One region of the Variovorax rhizosphaerae genome, then DNA from elsewhere that is predicted to be linked to it. Evidence: riboswitches for the same ligand, from Rfam matches in the RefSeq annotation. Region 1 holds a riboswitch; the other holds the start of a gene.
The links. Region 1 has a riboswitch for glycine ahead of WKW82_RS10675 (D-amino acid dehydrogenase). Riboswitches for the same ligand answer to the same signal wherever they lie in the genome.
Positions count from the first base shown of each region.

Region 2: another riboswitch for glycine. It lies ahead of gcvT (glycine cleavage system aminomethyltransferase GcvT); the one in region 1 lies ahead of WKW82_RS10675 (D-amino acid dehydrogenase).

Region 1 covers NZ_JBBKZT010000004.1:316,922-321,340, reverse strand. The annotation lists gene WKW82_RS10690 (acyl-CoA dehydrogenase C-terminal domain-containing protein) at 1-855, opposite strand, end outside; gene WKW82_RS10685 (TetR/AcrR family transcriptional regulator) at 900-1,577, opposite strand; gene WKW82_RS10680 (hypothetical protein) at 1,743-1,946, shown strand; glycine riboswitch at 1,949-2,049, shown strand; glycine riboswitch at 2,053-2,161, shown strand; gene WKW82_RS10675 (D-amino acid dehydrogenase) at 2,189-3,460, shown strand; gene WKW82_RS10670 (fumarylacetoacetate hydrolase family protein) at 3,619-4,419, opposite strand, start outside.
Region 2 covers NZ_JBBKZT010000005.1:154,127-158,545, reverse strand. The annotation lists gene WKW82_RS12215 (TRAP transporter large permease) at 1-1,134, shown strand, start outside; glycine riboswitch at 1,159-1,244, shown strand; glycine riboswitch at 1,265-1,367, shown strand; gene gcvT (glycine cleavage system aminomethyltransferase GcvT) at 1,413-2,588, shown strand; gene gcvH (glycine cleavage system protein GcvH) at 2,628-3,002, shown strand; gene gcvP (aminomethyl-transferring glycine dehydrogenase) at 3,106-4,419, shown strand, end outside.

The DNA.
Region 1 (4,419 bases):
CTTGTTGGGTTCGCCGACCATGGTGCCGATGGCGCCGTCGATGGCGATCTGCGCCGTCGCATTGCCGTGGATGCCCATCTTGTGTTCGAGGCCGGCACAGAAGATCGGGTTGCGATCGCCCAGCGAACCGTCGGCCTTGACGTTGAACTTCGGCACCGCGAACAGGCTGATGCCCTTGCTGCCCTTGGGCGCGTCCGGCAGGCGCGCGAGCACCAGGTGGATGATGTTCTCGGCCATGTCGTGTTCGCCGGCCGAGATGAAGATCTTGTTGCCGGTGATCTTGTAGGTGCCGTCGGCTTGGGGCTCTGCCTTGGTGCGCAGCATGCCCAGGTCGGTGCCGCAATGCGGCTCGGTCAGGCACATGGTGCCGGTCCATTCGCCGCTGGTGAGCTTGGGCAGGTAGGTCTTCTTCTGGTCGTCCGTGCCGTGGGCTTGGAGTGCTTCGTACGCGCCGTGCGAGAGGCCGGGGTACATGGTCCAGGCCTGGTTCGCGCTGTTGAGCATCTCGTACAAGCACTGGTTCAGCACGTAGGGCAGGCCTTGGCCGCCGAACTCGGGGCTGCACGACAGCGCCGGCCAGCCGCCTTCGACGAACTGCGCATACGCCTCCTTGAAGCCCTTGGGCGCTGTGACTTCGTGCGTGGACTTGTCGAGCGTGCAACCCTCTTCGTCGCCGGAGATGTTCAGCGGGAAGGTCACTTCGGCAGCGAACTTGCCGGCTTCCTCGATGACCGCGTTGATCGTGTCGACGTCGGTATCGGCATGCTTGGGGATGGCCTTGAATTCGTCGGCGACATGGAAGACTTCATGCAGCACGAATTGCATGTCACGCAGCGGCGGGGTGTAGGAAGGCATGTGCGAAAGCTCCTGAGCAGGTTTATTGGTAAAGGAAAAGGGAATCAGCCTTGGCGCGTGGGCGACGGCTGCGTGAGGGAGAGCCGCGGTGCTGATGGGGTCGCAAAGCGGTTGATGATGTTTTCGAAGCCCTTGCGCGCTCGCTCGATGGAACCGGGTGTGTGCAGGAAGCGCGCTTCATAGTGCGACGCGAGGATCAGTCCATGGATCTCGAAGGCGATCTGGCGCTCGTCGATGTCGGGGCGGAAGTGGCCTTCGGCCGTGGCCTGTTGCACGGCACGGAACATGGCCGCCTGCCAGATGCTGACCGACTCGACCAGCGCATCGCGCACGGGCCCTGGGCGGTCGTCGAATTCGGTAGCGCCGCTGATGTAGATGCAGCCCGAATCGATCTCGACCGAGGTGCGCTTCATCCAGTTGTCGAACATGGCGCACAGCCGCGGCAGGCCGCGCGGTGCCGGCATGGCGGCGTAGAACACCTCCTGCTCGAAGCGGGCGTGGTACTCGCGGACGACCGAGATCTGCAGTTCCTCGCGCGAGCCGAAGTGGGCGAAGACGCCCGACTTGCTCATCTGCGTGAGTTCGGCCACGGCGCCGATCGACAGGCCTTCGAGACCGATCTGGGCGGCAAGGTTGAGCGCCGCATCGACGATGGCGGCCTTGGTCTGCTGGCCCTTCTGGGCGGTTCGCGAGGCTTTCGCGGACACGGCGGTGGCGGACATGGATTGTTGAATTCAATAAAACGAACGGTCGTGCTATTTTGCAGCCAAACCAATCAAGACAGAAGCGCAAAGCCCCCGTCATTTGGTGGACTATTGCGCGGGTCGGCAGGTTTCGACGACACCCCCGCGACCCGGCGGTGCGTTGCTGAAGCTGCCTCGCCCGCGATGCCCAACGTGCCGTCGTCGCGCCTGCGGCAGAAGTGCAATGACTACCGGCGTCACGCGCCGGGCCTCGGTCCGGTCGATTTCGCGAAGGCCCTGCAGTCCGGTGATGCCGGGTTCGCCCATGTGGTGCTGCAAGGCCACATCCGTGTCGAAACGTCAGGGCTTGCAACGTTTCCCTTTGGAGATCCGGACCGGCCACCCTAGAATTCGCGGCTGCAGGAGAGCGAGCGGCCAGGCCGCTCCACCGAAGGCGCAAACTCCCATGAACGCTCAGGTCGACCCCTCACCGGGTCATGTACTGCACCCATCGATATCGCCGTCTGGAGAGCCATCGGGCACACGCCCGATGCACCGAAGGAGCAACACCCCCGCGGGCGCGGCGGTCGAAACTCTCAGGTAACAAGGACAGGGGGAGCGGCTTTTGAAATCATTTCAAAGGACCTCCCATGCGCGTGATCGTGTTGGGCGCCGGCTTGCTCGGCGTCACCTCGGCCTATTACCTCCAGAAACTCGGCCATGAAGTCACCGTGGTCGACCGCCAGGCCACACCGGCGGCAGAGACCAGCTTTGCCAACGGCGGCCAGATCTCCGTCAGCCATGCCGAACCCTGGGCCAACCCGAGCGCACCGATCAAGGTGCTGCAATGGCTGGGCAAGGAAGACGCACCGCTCTTGTTCCGCATCCGCGCCGACATGCGCCAATGGATGTGGGGCCTGCAGTTCCTGCGTGAATGCACGCCGGCACGGACGAAGCACAACATCGAGCAGATCGTGCGCCTGGGCACCTACAGCCGCAGCATGCTGCAGGCGCTGCGCAGCGAAACCGGCCTTGGCTACGACCAGCGCACCCAAGGCATCCTGCACTTCTACACGACGCAGAAGGAGTTCGACGGCGCCTTGAAGCCGGCCGAGCAGATGCGCGCGCTGGGTTGCGAGCGCCTCGTCATCTCTGCCGACGAAGCGGTGAAGCTCGAACCGGCGCTGGCCCACATCCGGCCGCAACTGGCCGGCGCCACCTACACCGCCGAAGACGAATCAGGCGATGCGAACCGCTTCGCGCGTGAGCTGGTCAAGCTCTGCGAAGCGTCCGGCGTGAAATTCCTGATGAGCCACACGGTGACCGCGATCCGCGAGGCCGGCGGCAGAGTCGAGCACGTGGAGGCCACCGACATCGAAGGCCGCTTCCAGCGCCTGCAGGCCGATGCATACGTGATGGCGATGGGCTCGCTGAGCCCGATCTATGCCAAGCCGCTGGGCATTGAATTGCCGATCTACCCGGCCAAGGGCTACTCGGTCACGCTGCCTGTGAAGGACGCATCGAAGGCCTACCAGGTTTCGCTGACGGACGACGAATTCAAACTGGTGTTCTCGCGCTACACGTCAGAGGACGGCCGCGGCGACCGCATGCGGATCGCCGGCACCGCCGAACTCAACGGCTACGACCGCGACCTGAACCGCATCCGTTGCGAGGCGATCGTGCGACGCGTGGAGCAACTGTTTCCAGGTGCGGGCGACACGACCAAGGCCCAGTTCTGGACCGGCCTGCGCCCGGCCACGCCGAGCAACGTGCCGATGATCGGCAAGACCAAGCTGCCGAACTTCTTCCTCAACACAGGGCATGGAACGTTGGGCTGGACGCATGCCTGCGGTTCCGGCAAGTCGATCGCGCACATCGTGAGCGGCTTGGCGCCCGAGGTTGATTTCGCCTTTCAGCACTGAGCGCATTTGCAAGCAGGCGAATGCGGGCTTGACCGTACGCGACGGTCGCGAAGAAACGCAAAGGACGCGAAAGAACCCAGAAGAAGTTTTCTGGATTCCTTTCGCGTCCTTCGCGGAACCTTCGCGTCCTCTGCGTCAGGTTCCCGATTTCTACTCGTTCAAAGCTTGAACGGCACCACTTCCTGGCGCTGCTCACCCAGCCCATCGATGCCCAGCGTCATCACGTCGCCCTTCTTCAGGAACACGGGCGCGGGCTTGATGCCCATGCCGACGCCCGGCGGCGTGCCGGTGGTGATGATGTCGCCGGGTTCCAACGTGTTGAGTTGGCTCACATAGCTCACCAGCTTGGCGACGTTGAAGATCATGGTCTTCGTGTTGCCGGTCTGCATGCGCTGGCCATTGACGTCGAGCCACATGCCGAGCTTTTGCGGGTTCGGCACTTCATCGCGCGTGACCAGCCACGGGCCGATCGGGCCGAAGGTATCGAAGCCCTTGCCCTTGTCCCAGGTCAGGCCGTGCTCAAGCTGCCATTCGCGCTCGCTCACGTCGTTGATCAGCACATAGCCCGCGACGAAATCGAGCGCTTCCTTCTGCGACACCCAGCGTGCGCGCTTGCCGATGACCACGCCCAGTTCGACTTCCCAGTCGCTCTTGACCGACCCCTTGGGCAGCATCACCGGATCGTTCGGACCCTGGATGCAGCTCACGGCCTTGGTGAACACCACCGGCTCCCCTGGAATCGGCATGCCGGACTCGGCCGCGTGGTCGGCGTAGTTCAGGCCGATGGCGATGAACTTGCTGGTGTTCGCCACCGGGCAACCCAGGCGCGGCTTGCCACGGACCAGCGGCAACTTGTCGGTCTTGATCTTGCGGATCTTGGCGAGCACCTTGTCGTCGAGCTGGGCGCCGCCCAGGTCCGGGACCACGGCGCTGAGGTCACGCAACTGGCCGTTGTCGTC
Region 2 (4,419 bases), on a different contig from region 1:
AGCTTTCCGCTGATGGCGGTGCCCTTCTTCATCCTGGCCGCCGAACTCATGAGCGGCGGCTCGCTGACCGAGGTGCTGCTGCGCTTCGCGGGGCAGTTCGTCGGGCACCGGCGCGGCGGGCTGGGCTACACCAACGTGGTGTCGCTGACCTTCTTCTCCGGGATCTCCGGCTCCGCGCTGGCCGATGCCGCGGGCCCCGGATCGATGCTGATCAAGATGATGGACAAGGCCGGCTACGACCGCTCGTACGCCGCGGCGCTGACCGCGTCGACCGCGATCGTCGGGCCGATCATTCCGCCGTCGATCATCATGATCATCTATGCGCTGCAGGACGAATCCGTCTCGGTCGGCACGCTGTTCGTGGCCGGCATCCTGCCGGGCATCCTGATCGCGGTGGCGATGTGCATCGTCAACTTCTACGTCTCGAAGAAGCGCAACTACAAGGGCGATGGCGAGACGCCGCCGCTGCGCGAGATCCTGCTGACCACCTGGAAGGCGCTGCCGGCGATCCTGCTGCCGGTGGTGATCCTCGGCGGCATGCGCGCCGGCTGGTTCACGCCGACCGAGGCCTCCGTCGTGGCCGTGTTCTACGCGCTGGTGTGCGGCAAGTTCGTCTATCGCACGCTGGAATGGAAGGCGCTGCCGAACATCCTGGAACGCTCGGCGCTGCTGTCGGCCTCGGTGCTGATCATCATCGGCCTGTCGGCCTCTTTCGCCTGGATCCTGACGATCGAGGGCATTCCGCAGCAGATGGCCGAGTGGCTGGTGAGCATGAACCTCTCGCCGTGGATGTTCCTGATCATCGTCAACGTGTTCCTGCTGCTGTTCGGCATCTTCATCGAGCCGCTGCCGGGCGTGATGGTGCTGGCGCCGATCCTCGCGCCGGTGGCGATGAAGCTGGGCGTGGACCCGGTGCACTTCGCGATGATCGTGATCTACAACCTGACGCTGGGGATGATCACCCCGCCGGTGGGCGGCCTGCTGTTCGTGACCTGCAACGTCTCCAAGGTGCCGATGTCGCAACTGGTGCGCGAACTGGTGCCCTTCCTGTGGGCACACGGCGCGGTGCTGGTGCTGCTGACTTTCGTGCCCGCGCTGAGCACCTGGATGCCGCACGCGCTCGGCTTCAAATAGGCCGCGAACCGCTACACTCGCGGGGTCAGGAGAGCGCCCCGCCAGACGGGGCCGCCGAAGGCGCAGGGCCCCAAAAGCATGGGTCCGAACGCTCAGGCAAAAGGACTGACAAGGCGCCCGGTCACACGGGCGTTTCCTTGCTGGAGAGAGGTCGCGGAAGCACGCGGCCCACCGAAGGAGCAAACCCCGATCGTGGGGCGAATCTCTCAGGTAAAGCGGACAGCAGGGGTGGCCCATGGCTTGCGTCATGGAACTCGACTGCCCCACTGGAAAGCCCCATGGCCTCCTCTCCCGACACTGCTTCCGACACCACGCTGCTCAAGACCCCGCTGCACGACCTGCACGTCGAACTGGGCGGTCGCATGGTCCCCTTCGCCGGCTATTCGATGCCGGTGCAATACCCGAGCGGCCTGATGGCAGAGCACAAGCACACGCGCGAAGCCGCGGGCCTGTTCGACATCTCGCACATGGGCCAGTTGCGGCTCGTCGGCCCGGATGCCGCCGCCGCCTTCGAGACGCTGATGCCGGTCGACGTGATCGGCCTCGCGCCCGGCAAGCAGCGCTACGGCCTGCTGCTGGATGACAACGGCGGCATCCTCGACGACCTGATGTTCTTCAACGAAGGCAACGACTCGATCTTCGTGATCGTGAACGGGGCCTGCAAGGCGGCTGACATCGCGCACATCACGGCCAGGATCGGCGGACGCTGCTCGGTCCAGCCGCTGCCCGACCATGCGTTGCTGGCGTTGCAAGGCCCGCAGGCCGCGGGCACATTGGCGCGCCTGTCGCCCGGCGTCGAGCGCTACGTGTTCATGACCGGCGGCGCGGTGCAGATCGGCGCGATCCCGGCTTTCGTGACCCGCAGCGGCTACACCGGCGAAGACGGCTTCGAGATCTCGGTCGCCGCCAGCGACGCCGACGCCCTCGCCCGCCTGCTGCTGGCGCAACCCGAGGTGAAGCCCATCGGCCTCGGCGCCCGCAATTCGCTGCGCCTGGAAGCCGGCCTCTGCCTCTACGGCAACGACATAGACACCAGCACCACACCAGTCGAAGCCTCGCTCAACTGGGCGATGCAGAAGGTGCGCCGCACCGGCGGTGCGCGCGCCGGCGGCTTCCCGGGCGCCGACAAGATCCTGACGCAGTTGGCCGTTGCCGGCGACCTGGCCGGCCATGTCGACCAGAAGACGCTCACGCGCAAGCGCGTCGGCCTCGTCGCACTGGAGCGCGTGCCCGTACGCGACGGCAGCGAACTGCAGTCCTTCGAAGGCCATCCCATCGGCAAGGTGACCAGCGGCCTGCTCGGCCCGACGGCCGACCGCCCGATCGCGATGGCCTACGTGGCCACGGCCTTCTCCGAGCCGGGTACCCGCATCCAGGCCATCGTGCGCGGCAAGCCCGTGCCGATGGAAGTGACCACCATGCCTTTCGTGCCGACCCGTTATTTCCGCGGCTGATTCATCCAGTTTTCGTCAGACTTTTTTCCAGGAGCATTCATGACCGTCAAGTACACCAAGGACCACGAGTGGGTCCAATCCACCGGCGCCGACACCGTCACCGTCGGCATCACCGTGCACGCGCAGGATGCGCTGGGCGACGTGGTGTTCGTCGACCTGCCGCAGGTCGGCCAGGACTACGCGCAAGGCGAAGTGGCCGGCGTGGTGGAGTCCGTCAAGGCCGCGGCTGATGTGTTCATGCCCGTGTCGGGCGAAGTCACCGAGGTGAACGAGGCTTTGCGCGCCGACCCGTCGCTGGCCAACACCGACCCGCTGGCCGCCGGCTGGTTCTTCAAGGTCAAGCTCAGCGACCCAGCGCAACTGGATGCGCTGATGGATTCGACGGCCTACGACAAGTTTTCGGCCGAGGCTTGATCCAACGCCGCTGAATGCGGACCGGGTCGTACGTGAAGGACGCGACCCGCGCGTCCTCCGCAACCTCTTTCCGCATTCATCCTCCTCCTAGACAGAACACGCCATGCCCAACGCCCTGCCCTCCCTGCGCCAACTCGAAAATGCCGAAGAATTCGTCGCGCGCCACATCGGCATCGAGCCCGCCGACGAGGCGCGCATGCTGCCCGTCATCGGGCATGCCACGCGCGCGGAACTGATCGACGGCATCGTGCCGCCGGCCATCCGCCGCTCGCATCCGATGGACTTGCCGCCCGCCATCACCGAGGCCGCCGCGCTGGCCGAGCTGAAGGCCATCGCCAGCAAGAACAAGGTGGCGCGCAACTTCATCGGGCAGGGTTACTACGGCACGCACACGCCCGGCGTGATCCTGCGCAACATCCTGGAGAACCCGGCTTGGTACACCGCCTACACGCCCTACCAGGCCGAGATCTCGCAGGGCCGCATGGAGGCGCTGCTCAACTTCCAGACCATGGTCTGCGACCTCACGGGCATGGCCATCGCCAATGCCTCGATGCTCGACGAAGCCACCGCCGCCGCCGAGGCCATGACGCTCGCCCGTCGCAGCGTCAAGAGCAAGAGCAATGTGTTCCTGGTGGCCGGCGACTGCCATCCGCAGACCATCGAAGTCATCAAGACCCGCGCCGCGCCGCTGGGCATCGAGATCAAGGTCAGCACCGCGACCGAAACCCTGCCGCACCTCATGGCGAGCGGCGATTTCTTCGGCGTGCTGGCCCAGTACCCCGGCACTACCGGCCAGGTGCATGACCTGCGCCCGCTGGCCGGCCATGCGCATGCCAACCACGCCGCACTGTGCGTCGCCGCCGACCTGCTGGCGCTCACGCTGCTCGCGCCGCCCGGCGAATGGGACGCCGACATCGTCTGCGGCACCACCCAGCGCTTCGGCATGCCGCTGTGCAACGGCGGCCCGCACGCGGCCTACCTCGCCTGCCGCGACGAGTTCAAGCGCTCGCTGCCGGGCCGGCTGGTGGGCGTCAGCGTCGACGTGCACGGCGCGCCCGCCTATCGGCTCGCGCTGCAGACGCGCGAGCAGCACATCCGCCGCGAGAAGGCCACCTCGAACATCTGCACCGCGCAGGTCTTGCCGGCGGTGATCGCCAGCATGTACGCGGTCTACCACGGTCCCCAGGGCCTGCTCCGCATCGCGCAGCGCGTGGCCGCGTTGACGGCCATCCTCGCCGAGGGCCTCGAGGAAATGGGCCGCGTGCTGTCCAACACCACCGCCTTCGATTCGCTGACCATTCAGACCGGCGACGACACCCAGGCCATCCTCGACCGCGCCGCAGCCGCCAACATCAACCTGCGCTGCCGGCTGCAAGGCCATCTCGGCCTCTCGCTGGACGAGACCAGCACCTATGCC